DNA from 2 places in the Williamsia sp. D3 genome. Region 2 is predicted to be linked to the other one. Evidence: riboswitches for the same ligand, from Rfam matches in the RefSeq annotation. Region 2 holds a riboswitch; the other holds the start of a gene.
The links. A riboswitch is a leader RNA that binds a small molecule or an ion and turns the genes downstream of it on or off. The one in region 2 is predicted to bind cobalamin.
Positions count from the first base shown of each region.

Region 1: it holds a riboswitch for cobalamin, as region 2 does, so the genes downstream of both, cobN (cobaltochelatase subunit CobN) here and W823_RS55795 (iron ABC transporter permease) in region 2, are expected to answer to the same signal.

Region 1 is NZ_AYTE01000026.1:52,286-59,830, forward strand. It holds gene W823_RS45350 (FxsA family protein) at 1-506, opposite strand, end outside; gene cobN (cobaltochelatase subunit CobN) at 635-4,237, opposite strand; cobalamin riboswitch at 4,277-4,411, opposite strand; gene cobG (precorrin-3B synthase) at 4,487-5,611, shown strand; gene W823_RS45365 (precorrin-8X methylmutase) at 5,637-6,260, shown strand; gene W823_RS45370 (precorrin-2 C(20)-methyltransferase) at 6,262-7,545, shown strand, end outside.
Region 2 is NZ_AYTE01000049.1:36,308-43,852, reverse strand. It holds gene W823_RS55820 (1-acyl-sn-glycerol-3-phosphate acyltransferase) at 1-392, shown strand, start outside; gene W823_RS55815 (cysteine desulfurase family protein) at 476-1,693, shown strand; gene mnmA (tRNA 2-thiouridine(34) synthase MnmA) at 1,693-2,841, shown strand; gene W823_RS55805 (vitamin-B12 independent methionine synthase) at 2,838-3,851, shown strand; gene W823_RS55800 (MmcQ/YjbR family DNA-binding protein) at 4,083-4,487, opposite strand; cobalamin riboswitch at 4,532-4,747, shown strand; gene W823_RS55795 (iron ABC transporter permease) at 4,871-5,908, shown strand; partial or broken gene W823_RS55790 (ABC transporter ATP-binding protein) at 5,908-6,663, shown strand; gene W823_RS55785 (ABC transporter substrate-binding protein) at 6,820-7,545, shown strand, end outside.

The DNA.
Region 1 (7,545 bases), on a different contig from region 2:
GGCCGTGCCGGGTCGAAGCCGTTGGTACCCGTGGTATTCGCACCGGAGGTGTCGATGACCTGGCCGTCCACGACGGTGACTCCTGCCATGCCGCGTCCATACCGTGCGTAGTTCTTCTCCATGGCGCTGACCACCTTGCGTGTGCCGACGGCGATGACCATGGGCCGCGACAGAACGCGAATGGGCTTGAGGAGCAGGAGGATACCGACCGCACTCGACACCAGGCCGGGGATGATCATGAGGATTGTCGCCGCGGCCAGCAGTGCGGTGTCGGCAACGGGTGCTGCTGAGTCGGCCGGATCGACGGGACTGCCACCTGCCGCATTGCGTCCGGCGTCGCGCAGATTGGCGAGGGTCTTGGCGCCCTGACGACGCAGCAACCAGAACCCGCCGATGACCGTTGCGACCACCAGCAGCAGTGTCCAGCCGAAACCGATGGCGTAACAGAGTCCGACGAACGCGGCGATCTCGATCGCCACATAGAGCAAGAAGAGTGCGAACTTCATGATGTCAACCGTCCCGACTATCGGCATGTGCGTACACGGGGACAACGAACGAGATGCCCGATTTTCTCCCGACCCGTGGGATCAGCGATCTCAACGGTGCCCACCAGCGAAAATCGGCGCCGTTGAGATCAGGCGCCCTCGATGTCACCCTCGGTTTCGAGGTACACCCGGCGCAGCTCGTCGAGCATCTCTGGCGGCGGTGCAGACCACATCTGACGTTGGGCCGCTTCCAGCAGTCGCTCGGCGATGCCGTGCAGCGCCCAGGGGTTGGACTTGGTCATGAAGTCCTTGTTGGCCTCGTCGAGGACATAGGACTCCGTGAGCTGCTCGTACATCCAGTCGGCCATCACGTTGGTGGTGGCGTCGTAACCGAAGAGATAGTCCACGGTGGCGGCCATCTCGAAGGCGCCCTTGTACCCGTGCCGCTGCATCGCACCGATCCACCGTGGGTTGACGACTCTTGCACGAAAAACTCGTGTCGTCTCCTCGGACAGAGTGCGCGTGCGCACATTGTCGGGCGTGGTGCTGTCCCCGATGTACGCCTCCGGGTCCCGACCGGTCAGAGCGCGAACGGTTGCGACCATCCCGCCGTGATACTGGAAGTAGTCGTCCGAATCGGCGATGTCGTGCTCGCGGGTGTCGGTGTTCTTGGCGGCCACCGCAATTCGCCGATACGCCGACCGCATGTCCTCGACGGCGGCGACACCGTCACGACCTCGCCCGTACGCGTAGCCTCCCCACGCCGTGTACACCTGCGCCAGGTCCTGGTCGGTGCGCCAATCCTTGGAATCGATCAATTGCAGCAATCCCGCGCCATAGGTACCGGGCTTGGAGCCGAAGATCCGGGTCGTGGCCCGGTCGACGTCACCGTGTTCTGCGATGTCGGCCCGGGCGTGTGCGGCAACGAAGTTCACATCGTCAGGTTCATCAAGAGCGGCCACCATCCGGACCGCGTCGTCGAGAATGGTCACCACATGGGGGAAGGCGTCGCGGAAGAATCCGGAGATGCGCACGGTGACGTCGATACGCGGTCGGCCGAGTTCGGCGGGCTCGATGAGGTCGAGGGCGGTGACCCGTCTCGAGGCCTCGTCCCAGATCGGCATCACCCCGAGAAGGGCGAGTACCTCGGCGATGTCGTCGCCCGATGTGCGCATGGCGCTGGTCCCCCACACCGACAATCCGACCGACTTCGGGTACTCGCCATGGTCTTTGAGGTAGCGCTCGAGCAGTGAGTCGGCCATGGCGCGGCCCGTCTCCCACGCGAGCTTGGACGGGACAGCCTTGGGGTCGACGGAATAGAAGTTGCGCCCGGTGGGAAGTACGTTGATCAAGCCGCGCAACGGCGATCCACTGGGCCCGGCGGGGATGAAACCGCCGTCGAGAGCGTGCAGTATCCGCGGTATCTCCTGGTCGGTCTGGCGCAGCCTTGGAACGATCTCCGTTCCGGCGAACTCGAGGATCTGGGCCACCTCGCTGGGGTGCCCGGCAGCCACCTCCGCGACGGTTGTCATGTCCCAGTTGCTCTTCGCGCATGCGGCCACGAGTTCGCGTGCCTGGGCTTCGATGTCGTCGGTGGCACCGCGGCCTGCGGTGCCGTCCTCGACAAGACCGAGTGCCTCCCGTAGCCCGGGCAGGCTCTGTTTCCCGCCCCAGAGCTGACGTGCGCGCAGCATCGCCAGCACCAGATCCACTTCGACGTCATCGGCCGGCGGCTGGCCGAGTATGTGGAGGCCATCGCGGATCTGTACGTCCTTGATCTCGCACAACCAGCCATCGACATGCAGCAGCATGTCATCGAAGACGTCTTCCTCCGGTCGTTCGGACAGCCCCAGGTCGTGATCCATCTTCGCCGCCTGCAGCAGCGTCCAGATCTGCTGTCGAATTGCAGGCAACTTGCCAGGGTCGAGCGCGGAGATGTTGGCGTGCTCGTCCAGCAACTGCTCCAGACGTGCGATGTCTCCGTAGCTCTCGGCTCGGGCCATCGGCGGGATCAGGTGGTCGACCAGCGTCGCATGGGCACGACGCTTGGCCTGGGTGCCCTCGCCGGGGTCGTTCACGAGGAACGGGTAGATCATCGGGAGGTCGCCCAGTGCCGCGTCGGTTCCACATGACGCTGACATCCCGAGCGTCTTGCCGGGCAGCCACTCGAGGTTGCCGTGTTTGCCGACGTGCACCACTGCGTCGGCGCCGAACCCGTTCTCTGCGGCAACCCACCGATAGCAGGCCAGGTAGTGGTGGCTCGGCGGCAGATCGGGGTCGTGATAGATGGCAACTGGGTTCTCGCCGAATCCGCGGGGCGGTTGGACCATCAGGACGATGTTTCCGAATTGCATTGCCGCGATGACGATATCGCCTTCGGGATTGGCCGATCGGTCGACGAACAACTCGCCCGGAGCAGGCCCCCAGTGTTCGATCATCGATTCTTGCAGGTCGGCGGGCAACGTCGCGAACCACTCGCGGTAGTCCCTCGCCGACAGACGAATGGGATTGGCCGCCAATGCTTCCTCGGTGAGCCAATCGGGATCTTGTCCCCCCGCCGCGATCAGCGTGTGGATCAGCTTGTCCGAATCATTCTCTGCCAGACCTGGTACGGCGCTGTCGCCGACTTCCGGTCCGATGTCGTACCCGGCGGCACGCATGGCCTCGAGAAGCCGCAGCAGACTCTGGGGCGTGTCCAGGCCGACCGCATTGCCGATGCGGGCATGCTTGGTGGGATAGGCCGAGAGCATCACTGCGATACGTCGTTGCGCGGTAGGAATATGCCGTAACCGTCCGTGCCGCACTGCGATTCCTGCAACTCGCGCACAACGCTCGGCGTCGGGTCGGTACCAGGGCAGTCCGTCGTCGCCGATCTCCTTGAAGGAGAACGGGACCGTGATGATCCGACCGTCGAATTCCGGGACGGCCACCTGCGTCGCCACGTCTAGCGGTGACATCCCGTCGTCGTTGGCGGCCCAGCTTTCACGAGACGAGGTCAGGCACAGGCCCTGCAGGATCGGCACGTCGAGACGTGCGAGCTGCTCGATGTTCCAATTGTCGTCGTCGCCACCTGCGGACGCCGTTGCCGGTGTGGCTCCTCCCGCCGCAAGGACGGTGACCACCAGCGCATCAGCAACCGCCAGTTGTGCCAGCAGATCGTCGGGAGCAGTGCGTAGCGACGCGCAGAAGATGGGCAGGGCACGGCCGCCCTTGTCCTCGATGGCATCACACAGGGCATGGATGTACGCCGTGTTCCCCGCAAGGTGCTGAGCCCGGTAGTACAGCACCGCGATGGTCGGCCGGCCGTCGGTGTCGGATGGCACCGAACGCTCGAGCAGTCCCCATTGCGCGGTCGCGACGGGCCCCTGGAAGCCGTGGCCGGTCAACAGGACGGTGTCGGACAGGAACGCGTGGAGGTTGGCGAGGTTGTCCGGCCCGCCTTGGGCGAGGTAGTTGTGCGCGTCGGCGGCAACACCGGGGGCGACCGTCGACAACGACATCAGGTCAGGATCAGGTAGTTGCTCGCCCGAGAGCACCACGGTGGGCAGCCCCGCGGCGAGAACGGCGTCGAGGCCTTCCTCCCACATCCGTCGGCCACCGAGGATCCGGACCACGACGAGATCGGCGCCGTCGAGCAGGACCGGCAGATCCTCGCTGACCAGTAGTCGCGATGGGTTGGCCAAACGGAAGTCCGCGCCACTGGCCTTCGCCGTCAGCAGATCGGTGTCCGAGGTGGACAGCAGCAGGATCACGGGGGTTCCTCCTTGCCGGGATCTCGCGCCCAGCGGGTTGGTGTGGCGGTACGGCAACGAGGGTCTGACTCCGGGTCTCCCCGACACAGTGGCGCGACCGCGCCGGATTTCCACCGGCTTCCCCGTTGCGGGTCGGGCTCAGCCTATAGAAGCCCGTAGTCAAGTGACCACGTCTGGTCGTCGATGGGCCGGCCGCCGGTGACCTGCCGATCCGGCATCACCCCACACACGGCCAGTACCGTGGTCCCCATGTCCCGTACCGCCGATCGTTGTCCGGGAGTGTTCTCGGCGCATCCCGCAGCCGACGGTCATCTGGCGCGTATTCGTCTTCCCGGAGGCCTGATAACCCCAGCCCAATTGCAGGCTCTGGTCGTGGTGGCGGACGAGTTCGGGGACGGGCACATGGAACTCACCTCGCGCGGGAACCTGCAGCTACGCGGAATAGCGGACGTGGCGGGCGCGGGCGACCTAATCGTCGATGCGGATCTCATCCCGACGCCGAGTCACGAACGGGTGCGCAATCTGCAACTGTCGGCGTTGAGTGGTCGCCGCGGCGGGCTGCTCGACGGCCGACCGGTCCTCGACCGACTCGACGTCGCCCTTCGCGGAGACAACCTGTTGGCTGCACTGCCGGCTCGTTTCCTCTTCGGCGTCGACGACGGGCGCGGCGACGTGCTGGCCGAGGCACCCGACGTCGGCGTCGTGGCGGTCGACAGCGGGCATTTCGACCTCGTGGTCGCCGGAAGCCCCACCGGCCGGCAGGTCACAACAGATCGCGCGGCCGTGACCATGCTCGATGTGGCTCACGCGTTCCTCACCGACCGTGCGGACGAGTGGCGAGTACAGGACCTTGATGCGTCGCCGACGATCACAGGATTGCTCGAAGGTCTTCCCCGAACTCGACCGCATACGCCTCCCGCCCCGCCGTCGGAGCCGCTGGTGGGGTGGCTCGCGCAGGACGACGACCTCATCTCGTTGGGTTCGGTGGTGCCTTACGGTCGCTTGTCTGCGCGCATCGCCGAGTTCCTTGCTGCCATCGAGCGCGACATCTACCTCACGCCGCGCAAGGAAATCCTCGTCTGTGATCTGACGGACGGAATGGCGGACACGGTGGTGCGGGTGCTGGCCCCCATGGGTCTGATCTTCGATGCAACGTCGCCGTGGACGCGGGTGAGCGCCTGCTCTGGATTGCCGGGATGCGACAAATCGCATGCCGATGTGCGCGGGGATCTCGAGCAATATCTGGCGATCGGCGACCAGTCCGTTGGCAGCCGCGAGCACTGGGTGGGCTGCGAACGCGGCTGTGGATCGCCGCACGCTGCTCACATCCGGGTGCAGGCGACCCCGGTGGGGTACGAACGCCGAGCGTTCTGATCGACCAACTATGGTGGCTTTCACCATGTACACCTACATCCGTGACGGCGCGGAGATCTACCGTCAGTCGTTTGCGACCATCCGCGCCGAGGCCGATCTGGCCGAGTTCGATGACGATCTGTCCCAGGTCGTCGTGCGGATGATTCATGCCTGCGGTCAGGTGGACCTCACCGACGATGTGCGCGCATCCCCGGGGCTCGTCACGGCGGCGCGCGGCGCGCTGAACCGAGGCGCTCCCGTGCTGTGCGACGCGAACATGGTTGCGTCCGGGGTCACCCGCAAACGTCTGCCTGCCGACAACGATGTGCTCTGCCTGTTGACCGATCCGACCACGCCGCAGTTGGCGGCGGACCTGCAGACCACCAGAACCGCTGCGGCGGTGGAATTGTGGCGGCCTCGACTGGAAGGGGCGGTCGTGGCCATCGGGAACGCGCCCACGGCCTTGTTCGCCCTGCTCGAATTGATCGATGCCGGCGGGCCTCGACCTGCCGCCGTGATCGGGGCTCCGGTGGGCTTCATCGGCGCCGCCGAGTCGTGTGCAGCACTGGCCGAGCGCGACGACATCGAATTCTTGACCGTGCTCGGCCGCCGCGGCGGCTCCGCCATCACAGCTGCGGCCATCAACGCGTTGGCATCGACGGTGGAGTGACATGGCAGTACAGGGAAAACTCTGGGGCGTCGGGATCGGCCCGGGTGACAGCGAACTCGTCACGGTGAAAGCAGCCCGCATCATCGGTGAAGCAGACGTTGTCGCCTACCACTGCGCTCGACACGGCAGGTCGATCGCACGATCGGTGGCCGAACCATATCTGCGCTCAGCCCAGCTCGAAGAAAAGCTGATGTATCCGGTGACCACGGAGACGACCGATCATCCGGGTGGGTACCGAGGGGCGCTCGACGACTTCTACACCGAAGCGGCTGATGTTCTCGCGCAGCACCTGTCGGCCGGTCGCTCGGTGGCACTGCTGGCCGAAGGAGACCCGCTCTTCTACAGCTCGTACATGCACATGCACAAACGGTTGGCTAGCCGGTTCGAGACCGAGATCATCCCCGGTGTCACGTCGGTCAGCGCATCGGCGGCGGCCACCGGGTTGCCGCTCGTGGAGGCCGACGAGACGTTGACGGTGTTGCCCGGGACGCTGCCGAAGGACGAATTGGTGCGGCGCCTCGAGGACAGTGACGCCGTCGCGATCATGAAACTCGGGCGCACCTTCCCCGATGTCGTTGCGGCCCTTGAGGAGTCCGGCCGTATCGATCACGCCTGGTACGTGGAACGTGCTTCGACGGGTACACAGAAGGTCCTGCCCATATCTGATGTGGACATCACGTCTGTCCCCTACTTCTCCATGGTGGTGATACCAGGGCGGCTCAACAGCCCACCCCTGGCAGAACCGGCCGTCCGCGGGGAGGTGGTGGTTGTCGGCCTGGGGCCCGGCGCGGCGCGCTGGACCACGCCAGAGGTTCGGGCGGAGCTCGCAAAGGCCACCGATCTGGTGGGGTACAAGACCTACCTGAACCGCATCAACCCACGGCCCGGCCAGCGAATGCATGCCAGCGACAACCGAGTCGAATCCGAGCGGGCCTGCCTGGCACTGGATTTGGCCAAGAACGGCGCGCGCGTTGTTGTGGTGTCATCGGGCGATCCCGGTGTGTTCGCCATGGCGGCCGCGGTTGTCGAGGAGTCCGCCGACGACCAGTGGCGCGATGTGCCGGTCCGAGTGGTTCCAGGGGTCACCGCAGCCAATGCCGTGGCGAGTCTCGCCGGTGCACCATTGGGCCATGACTATGCGGTGATCTCGTTGTCGGACAGGCTCAAAGGGTGGGACGTCATCGTCGAGCGAGTGCGGGCAGCGCTACGTGCCGATCTGGTGATCGCCATCTACAACCCCGGTTCGGCCAGCCGGAACTGGCAAGTAGCCGAGCTCAAAGGCATT
Region 2 (7,545 bases):
CGGACGCCGTCGACGGACTCCGAGCGGGGGACAATGTCGGGTTGTTCCCCGAGGGGACGACGCGATGCGGTCGCGGCGGTGGTCGTTTCCGCCCCGCGATCTTCCAGGCCGCGGTCGAAACGGGGGTTCCGGTCCAGCCTCTGGTGGTGAGTTTTCACACACCGGACGGCGCGATCAGCCCGGTCGCGGCCTTCATCGGAACCGACAACATCGCCGACACGATGGGCCGGGTCCTGCGGGCCAAAGGTCTGACCGTGCACGTCCGCCTCTGCGAACCCCAATGGCCCGGATCGGACCGACGTGAGCTCGCCGACCGATGCGAGCGGATCGTGTTCGGAGAACCTTCGTTGATCGGTCTCTCGTCGGACATCCCCGCCGCGATGGTGAGCTGACAACCGGACGGTCCGGTGTCGGGGCGCCGTCCAGACGCCGGTGGAATAGAACCTGCTCTGCGAGCGGTTATCCTGGATTGGTTATGTATTCCTCCGACCGGGCCCCGATCTACCTCGATCACGCAGCGGCAACCTCGATGGTGCCTGCAGCAGTCGTGGCGATGAGTCAGATCCTTGGCACTGCGGGCAACGCATCGTCGCTGCACGCGTCAGGACGGCGCGCCCGCCGGCACCTGGAGGAATCGAGGGAATCCATCGCGGCCTCGCTGGGTGCGCGACCATCCGAGGTGGTCTTCACCGGGGGCGGAACCGAAAGCGACAATCTCGCGGTGAAGGGCATCTTCTGGGCGCGGAACAAGTCGGGTTCGCCAGCCGCCGGCCGCCGGCGCATCATTGCGTCATCCATCGAACACCACGCCGTTCTCGACCCTGTGCTGTGGCTTGCCGACACCGAGGGAGCCGAGGTCACCTGGCTACCCGTCGACCATCAGGGTCTTGTCGACCCCGCAGATCTGCGGGCCGCGCTCACCGCGCATGTAGAGGACACCGCGCTGGTCAGCGTGATGTGGGCGAACAACGAGGTCGGCACCATCGAGCCGATCGCAGAGCTGGCCGCGATCTGCCGGGAGTACGGCGTTCCCATGCATTCCGATGCTGTGCAGGCGGCCGGACACCTTCCGCTCGACTTCGCCGCCAGCGGCCTCTCGGCGATGAGCATCGCCGGACACAAGTTCGGTGGGCCCCACGGGATCGGCGCGCTGTTGCTGGGCCGCGATGTGGACTGCGTGCCGCTGCTCCACGGTGGTGGGCACGAACGGGATGTTCGCTCGGGTACCCCCGACGTCGCGGCTGCGGTGGGAATGGCTGTAGCACTTGAACATTCGGTGCGAGAGCTGTCGGTCACCGTCCCGGCAGTGACGAACCTGCGTGACCAATTGTTCGCGGTGCTGACCGAGAACACCGACGACTGTGTGGTCAATGGACCTACCGGCTCGGCACGGCTGCCGGGCAACGTGCACGTGTCGTTTCCGGGCTGTGAAGGTGATTCGCTGTTGATGTTGCTCGACGCCAACGGCATCGAGTGCTCCACCGGGTCGGCCTGCACCGCAGGCGTTGCCCAGGCGTCTCATGTGCTGACCGCGATGGGCGTATCCACTGCGCGGGCCCGCAGTTCGCTGCGGTTCTCACTGGCGCCCTCGACAACTAGCGATGACATCGACGCCGTAGGCGCTGTCATCGGTGAAGTGGTCTCCCGCGCCCGCGCCGCCGGGATGGCCACGGCAATGGCAGGAGAGCGCTGATGCGAGTACTCGCAGCAATGAGTGGTGGTGTCGACTCGGCGGTGGCTGCCGCACGGGCGGTGGCCGCCGGACACGACGTGGTCGGGGTACACCTGGCCCTGTCCACTGCGCCCGGCGCACTGCGGACCGGATCCCGAGGTTGCTGCTCGCGGGAGGACGCGTCTGATGCCCGGCGGGCCGCGGATGTTCTCGGAATCCCTTTCTACGTCTGGGACTTCGCCGACCGCTTCAAAGATGACGTCATCGACGAATTCGTTGCGGCGTACGCGGCCGGGCAGACCCCCAATCCCTGCCTGACATGCAACGAGAAGATCAAGTTCTCGGCTCTGGCCGAACGCGCCATCGCCCTGGGCTTCGACGCAGTTGCCACCGGCCACTACGCACGGCTCGAAGGCGGCCGGTTGCGTCGGGCGGTCGACGACGACAAAGACCAGTCGTACGTGCTCGCCGTGCTGACGCCGGAGCAGCTGTCGCGGGCGATGTTCCCCGTGGGCGACACACCCAAGGACCAGATCCGGGAAGAGGCCGCCGCTCGCGGCTTGTCCGTTGCCAACAAGCCCGATTCACATGACATCTGCTTCATCCCCACCGGTGACACCCGGGCGTTCTTGGGTGCCACGATCGGTGTCCGGCCCGGCAAGGTCGTCGACGCCGACTCCGGCGCCGAACTGGCCCAGCACGAAGGCGTCCACGGGTTCACCATCGGACAGCGCAAGGGGCTCGGTATCGATGCACCGGCTGTCGACGGCAAACCGCGGTACGTGACCGAGATCGATCCCGACTCCGGAACCGTGACGGTGGGTTCCTCCGAGCATCTCCAGGTGTGGACGATCACCGCCCGCAAGGCCATCTGGACGTCCGGACACACTCCCACCGAACCGTTCGAGTGCATGGTCCAGGTCCGGGCACACGGCGGATTGGCGCCGGCCGTGGCCGAGGCCATCGAGCTTGAGCCTTCAGACGGTGTCGACGGACAGGGCCCGGGTATCCGCATCACCCTGCGCAGCCCTCTCACCGGGGTTGCCCGCGGGCAGGCGGCGGTGCTGTACCAGCCAGATCCGGTGTCGGGCGACCTGGTCATCGGCAGCGGACGAATCGCGGTCACCGGTTCGGTCCCGTCGGATCTCGTCAGCAGCGCCACCACGTGACCGTCCTGCCGGCCGGCACCGGAACCGGTGTCGGATCGATGCCGGGTACCGATCCGATCGAATCCGCGGGCATCAGCCTGGGCGAGTGCGAGCTGGCGTTTCTGCCCGAACTGCCGCAGCGCGGGCTCGGGGCCGACATGATCGGGCGGTCGGCTGCCCTGCTGGTGGACATGCCGATGGACACCGTGGCCTCCGGCTACCGCCTGTCGGCACGCAAATCCGGATTGACCCGCCGCGCGCGTGACTTTTTGAACGCCGACCTCGACGCCTTCGAAGAGGCCTGGGAGCGTGCCGGGATGGCCGCGACCGACCGCTTCGTCAAGGTGCAGGCGTGCGGCCCGTTCACATTGGCCGCGTCGGTGGAACTGCGCAACGGTCACAAGATCCTGCACGATGCCGGAGCGTGGTCGGATCTGGTGGATTCGATGGCCGAGGGCCTGCGAGTGCATGCCGACGAGGTCGGTCGCCGCACCGGAGCTCAGGTGATCGTCCAGATCGACGAACCGATGATCGGGCGGGTGATCGAGGGCTCGGTGGAGCCGCTCACCCGTTTCGACATCATCAGGCCCGTACCCGTCGCTGTGCTCGCCGAGAAGTACGACGGCTTCATCGACGTCGTCGGCAGGCCTGTGGTGATGCACGACTGCTCGGCGAACCTTTCGTGGGAGCTGTTGGAGCGCACCAGATTTGCTGCGGTCAGTGTGGATCTCGCCCAGATCCGCACGGCGGACCTCGACGGTATCGGGCAGCTGCTCGACGAGGGTCGGGACGTCATCCTGGGCGCCGTGCCGACAGCTGCCCCCGCAACCGAACTCGCCGCAGAACAGGTGGCCGCGTCGTGCGCCGCTCTGACCGACCGAATCGGGCTGTCCCGGAAGGTCCTGGCGGAGCAGGTGGTGATCAGTCCCGCGTGCGGTCTGGCCGGTGCCGATGCCGCCTGGGCGAAGACGGCGCTCTCGCTGTGCACCACAGCGGCGGCCGGCTTGCTTGCCGACCCGACCGCGGTATAGCGACCCGGCCCGGTCGATCGGGAACATTCATCGTCTGCGCAGCCTCTGATGAGGTATGGACAACTTCGCCTGCCGCGCACGGATATGCGCGAAACCGACGCGGGTTCGGACCGCGATGCAGGGCGGCACTTTCATCTGGCCGCTCCCGTGCCATGGCCGTGACGATGCGGGGCCCCAGCCCGCCGAGGACGGTGATGAGTTCGGCCCCGGCGCAGCAACCGAGCGATGACGTCAGGTCAGTTCGTCGGGTCGCTCGCCGGCGTCGAGCCGGGCGATCAGCTTCTTGGTCGCGACAGAGCGGTAGCTGGCATCGAGTAGTTCGGCCACCTCCGTCCAGTCCGGCCGTGCCGACAGGTCGATCCCCATCCATCCGTACGGTCCCACGTACGCCGGATAGAAGAATCGCGAGTCTTGATCCAGTGCAACGCGTTCGGTCTGTTCGACCTTGAACAGGAGCGATTGCTCGAATTGCGGTCCACCTTTGACCCCGCCGCCGTACATGCCGAACATCTTCCCGCCGCGGAACGTCGGGCGACCGTGTGCGATCTTCTCCGTCGCATCCGGGAACGCGAGTGCGATGGTGCGCAGTCGAATCAGAACCGGGTCGTCTTCGGAGTACATGATCGGGTGGGGCATGGCGACAGTGTAGAACCGGTGTCTGTTCGGGTGCCGGTGAAATGTTAGGTTGACCGGGCGTTGGTTTCCGTCGGTCAGTGACCGGCGGATCGTAAGAGGGAATCCGGTGAAGATCCGGAACTGCCCCGCAGCGGTGAGTGGAAACGAACGCGGTCACCAGCACTGGGTGTATGCCTGGGAAGCGACCGCCGGTAGGAGACACCGAACGTACGGTGCCATGTCCACGAGTCCGAAGACCTGCCAACGCGACCGCGCCGCCGGCGTGGTCGCCCGTCGACTCCGAGGGACACGGTTGACGCGGTGATGGTGCGCTCGCGCGCGCCTTCATTCGCTGACGCATGCGTACGGGTCGACCGGCATCGGGTACAGCGGAAAGTGCGGCGATGCGCCCTCATTCGGTGACTGCGTTGGTGGTCGGGTTGTGTTTTGCGCTGGTCGCAGTGTCGGTGGTGGCACTCATGTTCGGTACCGTTCACGTTCCCTGGCGCGACACCACCTCGTTCCTCTGGGCCGAGTTGGTCGGAGGCGCAATACCGGCAGACGACGTGCCCAATTACCGGATAGTGGTCGATTCCAGATTGCCGCGACTGATCGTGGCAATGTTCGTCGGCGCCGGACTCAGTGCTGTGGGTCTGCTCGTACAGGCGATGGTGCGCAACGCATTGGCAGACCCGTATGTCCTCGGGATCTCCTCGGGGGCATCCGTGGGCGCAACCGCGGTTGTCCTGTTCGGCACTTTCGGTGCGCTGGGTATCTACGCGCTGAGTACCGCAGCGTTCCTGGGCGCCCTCGGTGCCACCGCCCTCGTGTATCTGATGGCGAGATCGGCAGCCGGATTGGTGCCCCTGCGGCTCGTGTTGACGGGAACCGCGCTCGGATACGGTTTCTCGGCGGTCACCACCGTGCTGATCTTCATGGCACCGCAAGGTGACGGTGCGCGCAGCGTGATGTTCTGGCTCCTGGGGAGCCTGTCGGGCGTCAGCTGGGGCGTGGTTCCACTGGTGGTGGTCGTCGCCGCGGCGGGAATGGTGTCCATTGCCCTGTGTGCGCGACGCCTGAACGCGTTGTCGATGGGCGACGAGGTCAGTGCCGCACTGGGACTGAACGCATCGCGGTTCAGGATCCTCCTGTTCGTCATCGCGGCCGCGATGACGGGTTGTTTCGTGTCCGTGTGTGGCGCGGTCGGATTCGTCGGTCTGGTCGTCCCACACGTGGCGCGACTGCTCGCCGGCGCCGATCACCGGCGACTCATCATCGTGACGCCCTTGCTGGGCGCCGTCTTCCTCGTTTCTGCCGACCTGTTGTCGCGCACGGTGGTACCGCCACAGGAACTGCCACTGGGGGCGATCACCGCAGCAGTCGGGGTACCGGTGTTCGTGTTCTTGATGAGACGCCGTGATGCATCGATGGTGCAGATCTGATGCGCGTGCAGTTCGATCACGTGGACGTCGAGATCGGCGGCCGTCTGGTGGTGGGCGACATGAACCTGACCGTCGGGGCGGGTCAGTTCGTCGGGATCGTCGGGCCCAACGGCAGCGGCAAATCCACGACGCTGCGCTGTCTGTATCGGGCGTTGAAACCGTCCGACGGTCGTATCGTGGTGGGTGAGCGCGACATTCGTGCCATCAGCATGCGCGAGAATGCCCGTCAAGTGGCCGCGTTGACCCAGGACAACACCTTGCATTTCGACTTCACAGCGCGCGAGGTGGTCGCAACCGGGCGATTGCCACACAGCGGGATCGTCGCCCGCGACCGTGTCGCCGAAGACGAGGCCATCGGGGAGGCGATGGACAAGGCCGATGCCGGGGATCTGCGCTCGCGATTGTTCTCCTCTCTGTCAGGCGGCGAGAAGCAGCGGGTGCTGATCGCCCGTGCTCTGGCCCAGGAACCACAGGTGCTCGTGCTCGACGAACCGACCAATCATCTCGACGTGCAACATCAACACGGCGTGCTCGGCGCGGCAAAAGGGTTGGGCATCACGGTGATAGCGGCATTGCACGATCTCAATCTGGCCGCGCAGTACTGCGACCGTGTCCTCGTGCTCGTCGACGGCGCGGTGGTGTGTGCCGGAACCCCTCAGGAGGTCTTCACCGAAACCGTGATCAACCGGTGGTTCTCGATCGGCTGCCACATCGTCGCCCATCCCCGCCTCGGCGTTCCCCAGATCATCTTCGACGGTCTCAACAGGACCGTGTCCGACGGGAATTTCAGGGCCGTCTCCGACGGGGATTTCAGGGCCGTCTCCGACGGGCACAAACCGGTGCCGAATTGCACACCCCACGCCGTTCACCACGAGGAGAGCTGAATGTACCGAAATCGCTGTGCCCTTATGATGATCGCGATGGCGGTGGCAGTCAGCGCGTGCGGCGCCGCCGTGGAGCAGAAGACCCCGTCCGGCGGGCCCACGGTGACGGTCACGAATTGCGGTGCGCCACTCACGGTCTCCGGGACGCCCACCCGGGTGGTGACCAATGACACCGGCATCACCGAGATGATGTTCTCGCTCGGACTGGCCGACCGGCTCGTCGGGTACACCACCTATCCCAGCAAGGAACGTGACGTCCAGACCTCGCCCTGGAAGGCGGATTTCGAATCGACTCCCGAACTCGGTGAGGCCTTCACCCGGGAGATCGTGCAGGCGGCCGACCCCGATTTCGTCTTCGCCGGGTGGAATTACGGCTTCCGGGAGTCGACCGGTCTGACACCTGACTGGATCAAACAGATCGGCGCCGTCCCGTACCAACTCACCGAGGCGTGTCGTCAGCCCGGAACAACGCGCCGCGGGATCATGGCGCCGTTCGATGCCCTCTATGCCGATCTGGAGAACCTCGGTGACATCTTTGGGGTCCGCGAGCGTGCGGACAACCTGGTGGAGGAGTACCGGAACCTGGTGCGCGGTGTGAACGCGGCCGTGCCGCGAGACCGTGACCCGGCCAGGGTCTTCCTCTTCGACAGCGCCGCCCCTGAACCCTTCACCTCGGGCAGAACCGCTGCACCCCAACAGATCATCACCGAGGCCGGTGGGTACAACATCTTCGATGACCTGAACGACTCGTGG